2 regions of the Mesorhizobium sp. FG116 genome follow, and region 2 is predicted to be linked to the other one. Evidence: predicted binding sites of a transcription regulator. Region 2 holds the regulator's gene; the other holds the start of a gene.
What was found. The regulator PhoB, encoded in region 2, activates phosphate uptake and scavenging genes when phosphate is short. The targets are predictions, from matches to a motif close to TGTCATNNANCTGTCAT.

Region 1: a site for PhoB is predicted at 3,329-3,345, ahead of ACODTY_RS10085 (PhoX family protein). Genes of this name have one in related genera too.

What each region holds. Positions count from the first base shown of each region.
Region 1 covers NZ_JBMDKS010000010.1:11,998-19,248, forward strand. The annotation lists gene ACODTY_RS10075 (ABC transporter ATP-binding protein) at 1-449, shown strand, start outside; gene ACODTY_RS10080 (ABC transporter permease) at 446-1,207, shown strand; gene ACODTY_RS10085 (PhoX family protein) at 1,262-3,265, opposite strand; gene ACODTY_RS10090 (hypothetical protein) at 3,452-3,790, shown strand; gene ACODTY_RS10095 (phosphatase PAP2 family protein) at 3,810-4,508, shown strand; gene ACODTY_RS10100 (helix-turn-helix domain-containing protein) at 4,601-4,849, shown strand; gene ACODTY_RS10105 (SulP family inorganic anion transporter) at 4,962-6,656, shown strand; gene ACODTY_RS10110 (C40 family peptidase) at 6,625-7,251, opposite strand, start outside.
Region 2 covers NZ_JBMDKS010000009.1:40,405-47,655, reverse strand. The annotation lists gene xylF (D-xylose ABC transporter substrate-binding protein) at 1-87, opposite strand, end outside; gene ACODTY_RS09485 (ROK family transcriptional regulator) at 324-1,571, shown strand; gene phoB (phosphate regulon transcriptional regulator PhoB) at 1,600-2,289, opposite strand; gene phoU (phosphate signaling complex protein PhoU) at 2,315-3,016, opposite strand; gene pstB (phosphate ABC transporter ATP-binding protein PstB) at 3,058-3,882, opposite strand; gene pstA (phosphate ABC transporter permease PstA) at 3,897-5,213, opposite strand; gene pstC (phosphate ABC transporter permease subunit PstC) at 5,210-6,676, opposite strand; gene ACODTY_RS09455 (PstS family phosphate ABC transporter substrate-binding protein) at 6,765-7,251, opposite strand, start outside.

The DNA.
Region 1 (7,251 bases), on a different contig from region 2:
ACGAGCCGACGGCGGGCGTCGACGTCGAGCTTCGGCAGGACATGTGGGCGATGGTGCGGCGGCTGCGCGAAAGCGGCGTCACCATCATCTTGACCACGCACTACATCGAGGAAGCCGAGGAGATGGCCGACCGGGTCGGCGTCATCAATCACGGCGAGATCGTCCTGGTCGAGGACAAGACCGAGTTGATGCGCAAGCTCGGCCGCAAGGTGATGAGGCTGGAATTGCGCCAGAAGCTGGACGCGATACCGGCAGCGCTTTCGAAATATGCACTTGAGCTAGGCAAGGATGGCGGATCGCTGACCTATACCTATGACAACCAGAGCGAACGGCCGGGCGTCGCCTCGTTGCTGCGCGACCTCGAGGCGGCAGGCATCCAGTTCCGCGATCTCGATACGGAAAACAGCTCGCTCGAGGAAATCTTCGTCAATTTGGTGAGGCACTCATGAACCGCCACGCGATCTGGGCCATCTACCGGGTCGAGATGGCCCGCACCATGCGCACGCTTTTGCAGAGCGTCGTCTCGCCGGTGATTTCGACGTCGCTTTATTTCGTGGTGTTCGGAGCGGCGATCGGCTCGCGCATCTCGGAGATCGGCGGCGTGAGCTACGGCGCGTTCATCGTGCCGGGACTGATCATGCTGTCGCTGCTGACCCAGTCGATTTCGAACGCCTCGTTCGGCATCTATTTCCCGAAATTCGTCGGGACGATTTTCGAGCTTTTGTCGGCGCCGGTGTCCTATCTGGAAATCGTCATCGCCTATGTGGGCGCGGCGGCGACCAAGTCGGTGGCGATCGGGCTCATTATTCTCGCAACCGCTTCGCTGTTCGTGCCGCTGCACATCGAGCATCCTTTCTGGATGCTGTGCTTCCTCGTGCTGACGGCAGTGACGTTTTCGCTGTTCGGATTCATCATCGGCATCTGGGCGCAGAGTTTCGAGCAGTTGCAGCTTGTGCCGCTTTTGATCGTGACGCCGCTGACGTTCCTTGGTGGATCGTTCTATTCGATCGACATGTTGCCGGGCATCTGGCGCACGATCACGCTGTTCAATCCGGTGGTCTACCTGATCAGCGGGTTCCGCTGGAGCTTCTTCGGCACTGCGGACGTGTCGCTCGGCGTCAGCCTCGGCATGACGCTCGCCTTCCTGTTTGCCTGCATCGCGGTGGTGGGCTGGATATTCAATACGGGCTACAGGTTGAGGACGTAGTTCCGACCGAAGCTTTGGGGCGAGCCGAAGCCCGCCCCTGCCCTCAAGTTCCGGTCAGACAGCGATCTTGCCGCCGCCCTGTTTCGTTATGACAACGACGCCCGGACGGACCGGCATGTCCGGCTTGAAGTCCGGCCAGCGGGTCGAAGGGTCCTCGTAGTAGGAGGGGCGGCCAAAGCCCTCCCACTCCTCGCCGCCATCGCCCGGATGCTGGACGGCGACAAAGGCGGTTTCGTCGTTGGGCGTGAACAGCGGGCCGCACATTTCCGCCCCGACAGGCACGCGGAAGAACAGCTTCGAGGTGGCGCGCGCATCGCCCTCTGTATCCACCGCCCACAGGCCGTCGGTGCGGCCGGTATCCTTGGCGTTGTTGCCGTCGGTGGAAACCCACAGGCGACCGGCTGAATCGACGGCGCAATTGTCCGGCATGCCGAACCAGCCATTGGCGGTGGTGGCGGTCGAGAAGGACGCGCCGACTTCGGCAACGGACGGATCGCCGCATTTCAAGAGCACTTCCCACTTGCCCTTGGTGGCGGTGAAATCGCCGCCGTCCTCGATGATCTCGATGATGTGGCCGAAGGCATTCTTGGCGCGCGGATTGGCGGCGTCGACCTGATCGTCCTTGCGCTTGGTGTTGTTGGTCAGCATGACATAGACCTTGCCGGTGACGCCGTTCGGCTGAATGTCCTCGGGGCGATCCATCTTGGTGGCGCCGAGCAAATCGGCGGCGCGGCGGGTCTCGATCAGCACGTCGGCTTGTGACTCGAAGCCGTTTTCCGCCGTCAGCGGACCCTCGTTGAAGGTGAGCGCAAGCCATTCGACCGAGCCGTCCTCGGCGAACTTGGCCGTATAGAGCGTGCCTTCGTCGAGCAGGTCCATATTGGCGGCGCGGTCGTCCGGATTGAACTTGCCGGCGGTGACGAACTTGTAGACGTAGTCGAAGCGCTCGTCGTCGCCGAGATAGAAGACGACGCGGCCATCCTTGGCGACGATCGATTCAGCGCCTTCGTGCTTGAAGCGGCCAAGCGCGGTGCGCTTCTTCGGCGCGGAGGTCGGGTCGTTGACGTCCACCTCCACGATCCAGCCGAAGCGGTTGGCCTCGTTCGGCTCCTTGGCAAGATCAAAACGCTCGTAGTGGGCAGCCCATTCGTAAGAGCCTTCCGGAATGCCGAGACGCTCGTAGTTGCCGGCTTCCTTGTGGTCGGCCGGCAGTTCGCCGGAGAAATAGCCGTGGATGTTTTCCTCGGCCATGACATAGGTGCCCCAAGGGGTGACGCCGCCGGCGCAGTTGTTGATGGTGCCGAACACCTTCAGGCCGGACGGATCGGCATTGGTCTTGACGCGATCATGGCCGGCGACGGGACCGGAAAGCTGCATCTCGGTATTGGCGGTGATGCGGCGGTTCAACTTGCCGTCACGCACGACCTGCCATTTGCCGCCGTCCTTTTTGATCTCGACGATGGTGCCGCCGTGCGCGGCCATCTCGATATCGACCTGCTCCTTGCTGAGAGCAGCCTGCTCCAGCACTTTCTTGCCTTCCTTCTCGCCAACGGTGACGAGGCCGGGGAACATCAGATGTGCGGTGGTGTATTCGTGGTTGACGACGAGGAGGCCATGCTCGGACGAGCCTTCTAGCGGGATGAAGCCGACATAGTCGTTGTTGTAGCCGAATTGCTTTGCCTGGGCCTCGGCGTTCTGCTTCACAGGATCGAACTCGGGCGCATCGGCAAACAGCGGATCGCCCCAACGCAGCAAAACGTCGGCATCGTAGCCGGCGGCGACATGGTGCTTGTCGTCGATGCCCGCCTCAACCTCATCGAAGGTGAAGGCCGACGTACCGGCGGCCCGCGCCTTTTCAGCGGTCATGAGCGCCAGCGGGCTGACCGTTGCGGCAATCGCGGAAACCGCGAGAGAGCCCTTCAGGAAGCCGCGGCGGGAGAAGCGGGCGGCAATGATCTCGCCCATGGTGCGGTTGTCGGTGGGATTGGTGCCCGGCCCGTCATTTTCCTCAAGCAGGCTGGTGCGGAATTGCGCCTCGTGCGCCGTCTGTTCGGTCATGGCTTGTCCTCTGGCTTTCAAATTGGCTGGAACATTGCAGTGGCAGACGGGTAACGGCGGCGGATCACAGTTTCATGACCAGCGAAGCAAAAATCGGCTGTCCCCACAAGCCAAGGGCCGACGACTTGACCGCGCCATGCGGTTCAGAAACAACGCCTTGAAGCGCCATTTTTGGGGAAGCGAGCCATGAGTGCATTGGGAATGTTCCTGCTCGGTCTTTCGACCGCGATATTCCTGCTGGCGGCTACGGTTGCGAAATACTGGGCGCTGGGGCCAAGCCTCGGCAAGCTCGTCTTGACGCTCATCCTCTATTCGCTCGGCAACCTGATCATGCTGAAGCTGATCAAGGAGTTCGGCATGTCGATCTCGTTTTCGCTGTCGGCGGTGATCCAGCTTGTCGCGGTCAATCTCGTGGCACTGGCCTTCTTCAGCGAGCGCGTGACCTCGCTACAGGCGGCAGGCATCGTGCTGGCAATCGTGGCAGTGGCGCTGATCACGCTCGGGCCCTATTTCCAGGGCCGATGACAGGCATGGAAGCGGCAGCATGAACGGGATCGCAGCAGTTCTCAAACGGGTGGAATTTCCGATGCTGCTCGCCGGCATCATCATCGCCGGCGGGATGTGGGGTTTCCTCGAACTGATGGAGGTGGCGCGCGACGCCTCTCCCCATTCGCTGGACAGCGAAATCCTGCTTTACTTCCGCGTTGCCGGGCACCCCGACATGCCGATAGGTCCGGCATGGCTGCAAGGCGCAATGCGCGACATCACGGCGCTCGGCAGCGCCAGCGTGCTGACCCTGATCACGGCGGCCGCAGCGATCTACCTTTTCCTGATCAAGCGGCCCGCGACCGCACTGTTCGTGATCGCCTCGATTGCCAGCGGGCAGATGCTTTCAAGCCTGCTCAAAGCGGGCATCGACCGGCCACGCCCCGAACTGGTCACGCATCTGGCGCAGGAAACCTCGCTGTCTTTTCCGAGCGGCCACGCCATGATCTCGGCGCTGGTTTTCCTGACGCTCGGAGCGCTTGTAAGCCGCGTGGTGCATGGGCGAACCACGAAAATCTATGTGCTGTCGCTGGCCGTGGTCATCACGCTTCTGGTCGGCGTCTCGCGCATCTATCTCGGCGTGCATTGGCCGTCCGACGTGCTGGCAGGCTGGTGTGCAGGCTTTGCCTGGGCCATGCTGTGGTGGTTGGCGGCGCGTCTGTTGCAGCGGCGCGGCGAGCCCGAGACTGACGAATAGACATATGTTTCACATATTCATACTTATGTTTGACACATCACTATGACTGTATCATATATGTATATTGCAGACTTAGACGGGAGGTCTGACCGGTGATCACAGCAGCGCAGATGCGCGCGGCGCGGGCACTGGCCGGGATCGACCAGAAGACGCTCGCCGAACGGGCCGGGGTTTCGCTGCCAACCATCCAGAGGATGGAAGCCAGCGAAGGCGTGGTGCGCGGCGTGGTGGACACGCTGATGAAGGTCATCCAGGCGCTCGACGAGGCCGGGGTAGAACTGATCGGCGAGAACCAGGCCAGCGAGCGCGGCGGCCGGGGCGTACGCCTCAAGAGCCGTTAGGCCTTTTCAATCCCAACCTTCCGGTTTGGGTCTGCGCAAAGCCGCGACAGCGGCCGCCGACGTTTCTTGAAAAATGCCGACGCCGCTGTCTTTCAGGTTTGAAGGCAGACCGATGGACCAGACGAGCCGGCACAAGGCCGCGAGCTTTTCCGAACTTTACACGCCCAAGCTGGTGACGGTGCTGCGCGAAGGCTACCACCTTGCCCAGTTCAAGGCGGATGCCATTGCCGGCCTGACGGTTGCCATCGTGGCGCTGCCGCTGTCGATGGCGATTGCCATCGCGTCCGGCGTCGGGCCGGAAAAGGGCCTGTTCACCGCCATCGTCGGCGGCTTTCTCGTTTCGCTTCTGGGGGGCAGCCGCTTCCAGATCGGCGGGCCTGCAGGCGCCTTCATCGTGCTGGTGGCCGCGACAGTCGACCGCCACGGCGTCGATGGGCTGATCCTTGCCACCATGCTGTCCGGCCTGATGATGGTTGCGGCTGGATATCTGAGGCTCGGCACCTACATCAAGTTCATCCCCTATCCAGTGACGGTCGGCTTCACCGCCGGCATTGCCGTCATCATCTTCGCCAGCCAGTTGCACGACCTGTTCGGCCTGACGCTGGCGGACAAGGAACCGGGCGACCTGATCCCGAAGCTGATGGTGTTGGCAAAGGCGCTGTCAAGCCTGAACCCTTCGGCGCTTGGGATCGCGGTGCTGACAGGCGCAATCATCGTCGGATTGAAAAAATGGCGGCCGACATGGCCAGGCATGCTGATCGCGGTTGCGGCAGGCTCGCTGGTGGCGGTGCTTGGCGGACTCGAAGTCGAGACCATCGGCACGCGCTTCGGCGGCATTCCGTCGATGTTGCCGGAGCCGTCGCTGCCCGCTTTCGATGCGGCAAAGATCGTGGCCGTGCTGCCGGACGCTATCTCCTTCACGCTGCTTGGAGCAATCGAATCGCTTTTGTCGGCGGTGGTGGCAGATGGCATGACCGGGCGACGCCATCGCTCGAACTGCGAACTGGTGGCGCAGGGCGCGGCCAATATCGGCTCGGCACTGTTTGGCGGCATCTGCGTGACGGGCACCATTGCGCGAACGGCGACCAATGTGCGGGCCGGCGCTCATGGTCCGGTTTCCGGCATGCTGCATTCGGCATTCCTGCTGTTGTTCATGCTTTTAGCGGCACCGCTGGCCAGCTACATTCCGCTGGCAGCACTTGCCGGCGTGCTGGCAGTCGTTGCCTGGAACATGATCGAGCGGCCGGCGTTCCGTGCGCTTCTGGCTTCCTCGCGCGGCGATGCGGCGGTGCTGCTGGTCACCTTCGGCCTGGTGATCTTCCGCGACCTCACGACAGGTATCGTTGTCGGCTTTGCGCTGGGCGCGCTCTTGTTCATCGGGCGCATGGCGCGGCAGGTGGAAGTGGAGGCGCATACGCCGCTTCTGGTCGACGATGTCGCCGACGACACGAACGGCGAGCGCAAGGCCTACGATGCGGCAAGCTCAACCGACCCGGATACCGTCGTCTACCGGATTTCCGGTGCGTTCTTCTTCGGCGCGGCGGCAACGGTGGGTTCTGTGCTCGACCGCATCGCCGACCAGCGGCGCACCTTCATCCTCGATTGCTCGGCGGTGCCGTTCCTCGATTCCACCGCCGCGAACGTCATCGAAGGCACGGCGCGCAAGGCCAAGAAGGCCGGCGTGCGCTTCTACATTGCCGGGGCATCGCCGCAGGTGCGGCGCATGCTGATTACGCATGGGGTGAAACCGCCGCTGGTGAAGTTTGCGGCGTCGGTCAAGGACGTTGCGAGCGTGCCGGCAGAATAGAGTTGGGCGTTTCCCCCCACACCACCGCCTTGTAGTCGAAGCCATATTCCAGCGTCGGTTTGACGATCCGGAAATAGGGCGAGAGATCGAAGTCGCGCGGCGTGTAGAGCGAGTAGTGGCGGATGTGCAGGATTTCCCGGCGCGAATAGTTCGACTGCGCCGACGCGCGGCCGGGGGCAAGCGTGATTTCCGGCAGGATCGGGTAGCGGATCTCGCCATAGGCCTGCGCGATCAGTGTCGAGCATATGGCGCGGGTGGGATCGCCGGAACCGAAGGCGAGCAGGCGGCGACGCCAGCGCACCGGCACAGGCGGCGTCGGGAAGAAGTAACGCAGCATGTCGAAGATGTTCTTGAGATCGTAGCGCAGGCCGAGCTTGCCGATCATGAAGGAGACGACGTGGTCGCGGTCTTCCGGCGACAGGCCGCTCGCGCGGCAGATGCGGGTGTTGTAGGTGCGATAGTTCGACAAAGGCACGGCCACGCAGCCCTCGCCGATGGTGACCTCGATGAGGCGCGGCCGTTCCGACCCGTCCGCCGGTTCCGGCAAGGCGTCGCCGACATAGAGCGCGGCGTGTGACCAAGTGGACTGCGTGAG
Region 2 (7,251 bases):
GATGACCTTGTCCTTTGCCTCGGCGGTCGCGACAAGCGTCAGCGACATAGCGGCACCCGCCAGGATGGCGGCCGTAAATTTCCTCATGATTTCCTCCCTGCGCCACACAGGCGCGACTAATCTGACCCGATGCTGGTGCGGAAGCTCTTTTTTTCGAGCCTCGAAAAAAGTGTGCCGCAACACCGCATCTCTGTCAACTGGGATTCCGCAGCCGCAAATGATTTTTTTCGGAACTCGAATTAAATAATGACATCCCTTGGAGCTTCTGACACTATCACTGTGCTGTTATGCACGGCGCGCGGCCGGAGGGAGGACAACGCGACATGACGGTTGGAATCCGCCACGACGATTTGCGACGGCGCAACCGCGCCATGGTCATCTCGGCCGTGCGGCGCAATGGCCAGACCTCGCGCACCGAAATCGCCGCGGTCACCGGCCTCAGCCACTCCACCATATCGGCCATCTCGTCCGACCTGATTGCCGAAGGCATTCTGGCCGAGGCCCGCCACGAACAGCTTGCCCTCAAGCGTGGCCGGCCGCAAGTGGCGCTGACGCTTGAGCCGAAGGCTGCCGTGGTGATGACGGTCGTTCTGTCGCTCAATTTCCTCGCCGCCACCTTGCTTGACTATGCCGGCGAAATCGTCGCCGAAGAACAGCATCGGCTCGACACCCGCGCCATGCCGCGCGAACAGCTCATCAGCGAATGCGTGGCAATCGTCCGGCGCAAGCTCGACGATCCAAGGCGCGACGGCCGTCGCGTCCTGCGCATCGTTTTGGCCATACAGGGCATCACCGATGCGCCCGCCCGCGCCATGCTCTGGTCGCCGATCACGCCGCACACCGACATCGCCTTTGCCGACATACTGGAACGCGAGTTCTCCGTGCCCGTCACGGTCGAGAATGACTGCAACATGATGGCGGTGGCGCTGCGCTGGCGCGACCCGGAACGCTACCGCAACGACTTCATCGCCATCCTGTTGTCGCACGGCATCGGCATGGGGCTGGTGCTGAAGGGCGAACTCTTTACCGGCACGCATTCGTCCGGCGGCGAGTTCGGCCACATGATCCACCGTCCGGACGGCGCGCTTTGCCGTTGCGGGCGGCGCGGCTGCATCGAAGCCTATGCCGGCAACTACGCCATCTGGCGCAATGCGCGGCGCATGGACGAGAACGCCGAACCGGTGGACGACATCGGCGAGGCCGACATGCGCGCCTTGGCGGACGCGGCTAGGGATCATGACGGGCCGGAACGGGAAGCCTATCGCAAGGCCGGCGAGGCACTCGGCTTCGGCCTCGGCAGCCTGTTTGCGCTGATTGATCCGGCCCCGGTCGCAATGGTCGGGGCAAGTGCTGCGGCCTTCGACCTCATCGAACCGGCGCTGCGCGAAGCCATCGCCCGCACGGCGGGCGGCCACCACTCGACCTCGATATCCTTCGACACCGAACCGGACGAGCTTGCGCTGCTACGCGGCGGCTGCGCCATGCGCGCGCTGACCTTCGTCGATAACGAGATTTTCGCCGCCGGCAACCCGGCCCAGATGGAACTCGCCGCCGGGCACGAAATGGCGTGAGCGCTCGGCCGACTTTCCTTTAACTGCCCTACTCTTCCTGTATCGCGTAGCCGGAGCCGCGAATGGTCCTGATGACGTCCGGCATGCGGCCGTTGTTGACCGCCTTGCGCAGCCGCCCGACATGCACGTCCACGGTGCGCTCGTCGATATAGATGGTCTCGCCCCAGACATTGTCGAGCAACTGCCCGCGCGAGAACACCCGCCCCGGATGACGCATCATGAATTCGAGCAGGCGGAACTCGGTCGGCCCAAGCTTGATCTCGCTTTTCTTGCGGTAGACTCGGTGCGACTCGCGGTCGAGCACGATGTCGCCGACCTTCAGAACGGAGGACAGCACTTCGGGCTTGGCCCGCCGCAACAGCGCCTTCACCCGCGCCATGAATTCGGGCGTCGAGAACGGCTTGACCAGATAGTCGTCGGCACCCGTGGAAAGCCCGCGCACGCGGTCGCTCTCCTCACCGCGCGCCGTCAGCATGATGATCGGCAAGCGCTCGGTCTCCGGGCGCATGCGCAGGCGGCGGCACAATTCGATACCGGAAACCGCAGGCACCATCCAGTCGAGCACCAGAAGGTCGGGCACATTCTCCTGAAGCCTGATCTCGGCTTCGTCGCCGCGCGGGATCACTTCGACCTGATAGCCTTCCGATTCCAGATTGTAGCGAAGCAGGACGCCCAGCGGCTCCTCGTCTTCGACCACCATGATGCGCGGTGCAATCATCTTGTTCGTCTTCCCGTCTTGCGCGTCAGGCGGCGGACATTGCCGTCTCGTCCTGCTTAGGACGATGCACCGGCAACTGCTCGCCGGTCAGCACATAGTAGGCGTTTTCCGCGATATTGGTCACATGATCGCCGATGCGCTCAAGGTTCTTGGCGCAAAACAACAGATGCGTGCAGGGCGTGATGTTGCGCGGGTCCTCCATCATGTAGGTGAGAAGTTCGCGAAACACCGACGTATACTTGACATCGATGCGTTCGTCCTCGTCGCGCAGCTTCACCAGCCCTGCGGCGTCGCGGGCCGCGTGGCGCTCGATGACGCCCTGCACCTGGTCAAGCACAAGTCCTGCCATGGTCTCGATGGAATGGGCGAGTTCGCGCGGCGCGGCCGATTGCCCGACCGCGCTGACGCGCTTGGCGATGTTCTTGGCCAGATCTCCGATCCTTTCCAGGTCGCCTGCCATACGGATGGCGCCGACCACCGCGCGCAGGTCCTGCGCCATCGGCTGGCGCTTGGCGATCAGCGTGATCGCGCGGTCGTCCAGTTCGCGCTGGCGCGTGTCCATCACCGCGTCCTCGGAGACAACGCGCTGGGCCAGCGCATTGTCGGAGGTGAGCAGCGCGCGCGTCGCCCCGCTCACCATCGAGCCGGCAAGATCGCCCATGTCGCGAACCAGTCTGCTGACCTCGTTGAGGTCTTCGTCAAATGACGCAACGGTGTGCTCACCCATGATGCTGTCCTCAAATCTCTTGGCGTTTCGCAGATAACGGCTCAGCCGAAGCGGCCGGTGATATAGTCCTGCGTGCGCTTGTCGTCGGGGTTGGTGAACATCTTCTCGGTCGCGCCCTCCTCGACCAGATAGCCGAGATGGAACATCGCCGTGCGCTGCGACACGCGCGCCGCCTGCTGCATGGAGTGGGTCACGATGACGATGGTGTAGTTCTGGCGCAGTTCGTCGATCAGTTCTTCCACCCTCGCGGTGGCGATCGGGTCGAGCGCCGAGCAAGGCTCGTCCATCAGGATCACTTCGGGCGACACCGCAATGGCGCGCGCGATGCACAGGCGCTGCTGCTGACCGCCGGAAAGCCCGGTGCCCGGCTCATGCAGGCGGTCCTTGACCTCGTTGAACAGGCCGGCGCGCTTCAGGCTCGTTTCGACGATGCCGTCGAGATCGGTCTTGTTGCGGGCAAGGCCGTGGATGCGCGGGCCATAGGCCACGTTTTCGTAGATCGATTTCGGGAACGGATTTGGCTTCTGGAACACCATGCCGACGCGGGCGCGCAATTCCACCACGTCGATCGCCTTGTCGTAGACATCCTCGCCGTCGAGCGTGATCTTGCCGACCACGCGGGCGCTGTCGATGGTGTCGTTCATGCGGTTGAGGCAACGCAGGAAGGTGGATTTGCCGCAACCAGACGGCCCGATAAGCGCCGTCACCTGGTTCTGCCGCACCAGAAGATCGACGTCGAACAGCGCCTGCTTGTCGCCGTAGAACACGCCGACCTTGTCGCCGCGCATCTTGATCGCTTCGTTGGATTGGCTGCTCATCTTGGCGTCCACCGCGCTTTCAAGGGTTTTTTCGGTCATGATATTCATTGTTCGCCCCTTTGCTACCAGCGCCGCTCGAAACGCCGGCGCAGCACGATTGCCGTGATGTTCATGGCCATCAGGAAAATGAGAAGGATGATGATTGCGCCCGACATGCGCTCGACGAAGGCGCGTTCGGCTTCGTTCGCCCACATGTAGATCTGCACCGGCAGCGCCGTCGCCGGGTCGAATGGCGTCGCCGGATAGTCGGCCACGAAGGCCACCATGCCGATCAGGAGCAGCGGTGCGGTTTCACCTAGCGCGCGCGCCAGCCCGATGATGGTGCCGGTCAGGATGCCGGGTGCGGCCAGCGGCAGGATGTGGTGGAACACCATCTGCATGCGCGAAGCGCCGAGGCCGAGAGCCGCGGCACGGATCGAAGGCGGTACGGCGGCAAGCGCCGCGCGCGTCGCAATGATGATTGTCGGCAGCGTCATCAGCGTCAGCACCAGGCCGCCGACGATGGAAGCCGAGCGCGGCATGCCGAGGAAGTTCACGAACACCGCAAGGCCGAGCAGGCCGAACACGATCGACGGCACGGCCGCCAGGTTGTTGATGTTGACCTCGATCAGGTCGGTGAAGCGGTTCTTCTTGGCGAATTCTTCGAGGTAGATCGACGCGGCAACGCCAATCGGCAGCGCCAGCAGAAGCACGATCGCCATCATGTAGAACGAGCCGATGATGGCAACGCCCATGCCGGACGTTTCCGGCCTGCTGGAAGCCCCGAAGGCAAACAGGCCGGTGTTGAAATGTTCGGCCATGACGCCTTCGGCCTTGAGTTGGTTCATCCACGCGACCTGCTGGTCCGAGACCTTGCGCCGCGCCTGGTCGACGCTGAGGTCGATCTGGCCCTTGAAGGCGGAGTCCAGGTTGGCCGAGGCAAGCACCTCAACGTCGCGCGTGGTGCCGATCACCGAAGGATCGGCGGCCACGATGTCGCGCAACTGCACCCGCGCGCCGTCGGAAAGGAAGCCCTTAAGCTTGCGCACCGCAGCCTTGTCGTCCGGATTGATGCCAAGCTTGGCAACCAGCGCATTCTCGGCAAGCTTCGGATAGTTCGCCTTGATCAGCACGTTCGGATCGGTGGCGCGCTCGCCCTGCGGATCGATGACCTTTTCGTCGAAGCTGATCGGCAAGGTCACTGTCGTCTGCCAGAACGCGGTGTGGCCCTTCTGCACAATCGAAGCCAGCATGATCGCGAGGAAGATCAGGCCAACCGAAATCGCCAGAACGCCGTAGATGCGGAACCGGCGCTCGGCGCGGTAGCGCGCTTTCAGCCCGATGTCGCGCCGCGCGGGCGCTGTCGCCACCGGCATCGTATCGAAGGAAACGTCGGTCATTCGTATTGCTCCCGGTATTTCCGCACGATGGCGAGCGCCACGATGTTCATGATCAGCGTCAGCCCGAACAGCGTGATGCCGAGCGCAAAGGCGACCAGCGTCTGCGGCGAGTTGAACTCGAGGTCGCCGGTCAACTGGTTGACGATCTTGACGGTAATCGTGGTCATCGCCTCGAATGGATTGAGCGTCAGGTTGGCGGCGACGCCCGCGGCCAGAACCACGATCATGGTTTCGCCGATGGCGCGCGAGGCGGTCAAAAGCACCGCGCCGACAATGCCCGGCAAAGCGGCCGGCAGTACCACGCGCTTGATGGTTTCGGAGCGCGTCGCGCCAAGCCCGAGCGAACCGTCACGCAGCGCGCGCGGCACGGCGGTGATGATGTCGTCGGATAGCGACGACACGACCGGGATCAGCATGATGCCCATGACGAGGCCGGCAACGAAAATGCTCTGGCCCTGGATGAACGGCGCGCCGCCGGTCAGCGCCGCGCTGAGGTCGCGCAGCCACGGCCCGAGCGTCACCAGCGCGAAGATGCCGTAGACGATGGTCGGGATGCCGGCGAGCAGTTCAAGCGCCGGCTTCACCACCGAGCGGACCTTTGAGGATGCGTATTCGGCCATGTAGACGGCCGACATCAGCCCGACCGGCACAGCCACCAGAAGCGCCACCAGGGCGATGTAGAGCGTGCCGGCAAGCAGCGGGATGAGGCCGAACTGGCCTTCGCTGCCGCCAGAGCCGGCAGCGGCAAAACGCGGATCCCACACGGTGCCGAAGAAGAAGTTCATCGGCGACACCGAACCGAAGAACTGGATGGTCTGGAACAGCATCGACAAGACGATGCCGATGGTGGTCAGGATGGCGATGGTCGAGGCGCCAAGCAGCCCCCACAGCATCAGCTTTTCGACATTGTTGCGGGCACGGCCTCGCGGCTTGACGCCGCCGACCGCGTAAAGCGCGCCTGCTGCGGCAATCACGATTGCAAGCACCCCGCCGATCAGGCCGAGCCGATCCTGCGAGGCATTCGCCTCTTTCGCAATCGGGATCATGTAGTCCTTGGTATCGGTCGCCAGCGCGACGCCCTTTTGGGCAAGCAAGGGCTGCAATTCGGCAAAGCTTGCGGGCAACGCTGCCTGCGTATCGGCATCGAGGCGGCGAAGCCCCCTTGCCAGGCTGTTCACCAGCCCTGCCGAGATCTGTTTGTTGACCGGCGAGCCGTCCTCGGCCTGTGCAGGCAGTGCCGCATGGACCTGTCGGCCAAGATAGGCGGACGAACCGACGTCCCACGCCAGAAGCATGAGCACGGCAGGCAGGACAGCCAGCAGGAACGCCCACCAGCCGTGGTAGTGCGCACGGGAATGCGGCTTCACCCTACCGTCGTTCTGCGCCACCGCGCGCTGCCTGCCGACGACAAACGCGGCAAGCCCGATGGCAAGAACTATGGCAAACACGATGAATGATGACATGGGTCCGTTCCGGGATCGGATGACCGTCGTCTCACAAGAGACGGCGAATGCCGGAGCGCAGCTGACCGCGCCCCGGCATCAGTATTGATTACATCGTCTTTCCGGCGTCGAAGGCTTCGCGCTGGGCAGCGCGCTCGGCGTCCGGCGCGGCAACCAGGCCGTACTCGGCAAGCGGGCTCTCGGGGCCGACCATCTGGTCGTCGAGGAAGAAGTCGACATATTCCTTGAGGCCCGGAACGACGCCCAGATGCGCCTTCTTCACGTAGAAGAACAGCGGACGCGAAACCGGATACTCGCCCTTGGCGATGGTCTCGACCGAAGGCGTGACGCCGCCAACGGTAGCGACCTTCAGCTTGTCGGCGTTGTTTTCGTAGAAGGCGAGGCCGAACACGCCGACGCCGGTCTTGTTGCTGTCGATGCGTGCCAGCGTCTCGGTGTAGTCGCCGTCGATATCGACCGCCTTGCCGTCCTTGCGCACTGCCTTGCAGGCAGCTTCCGCGCCCTTCTCGTCAAGGCCCGAAGCCGTGCCGGCCTCGACGCCGCCGAGCTTCTTGCAGCCGGCGATGAGGAGCTTT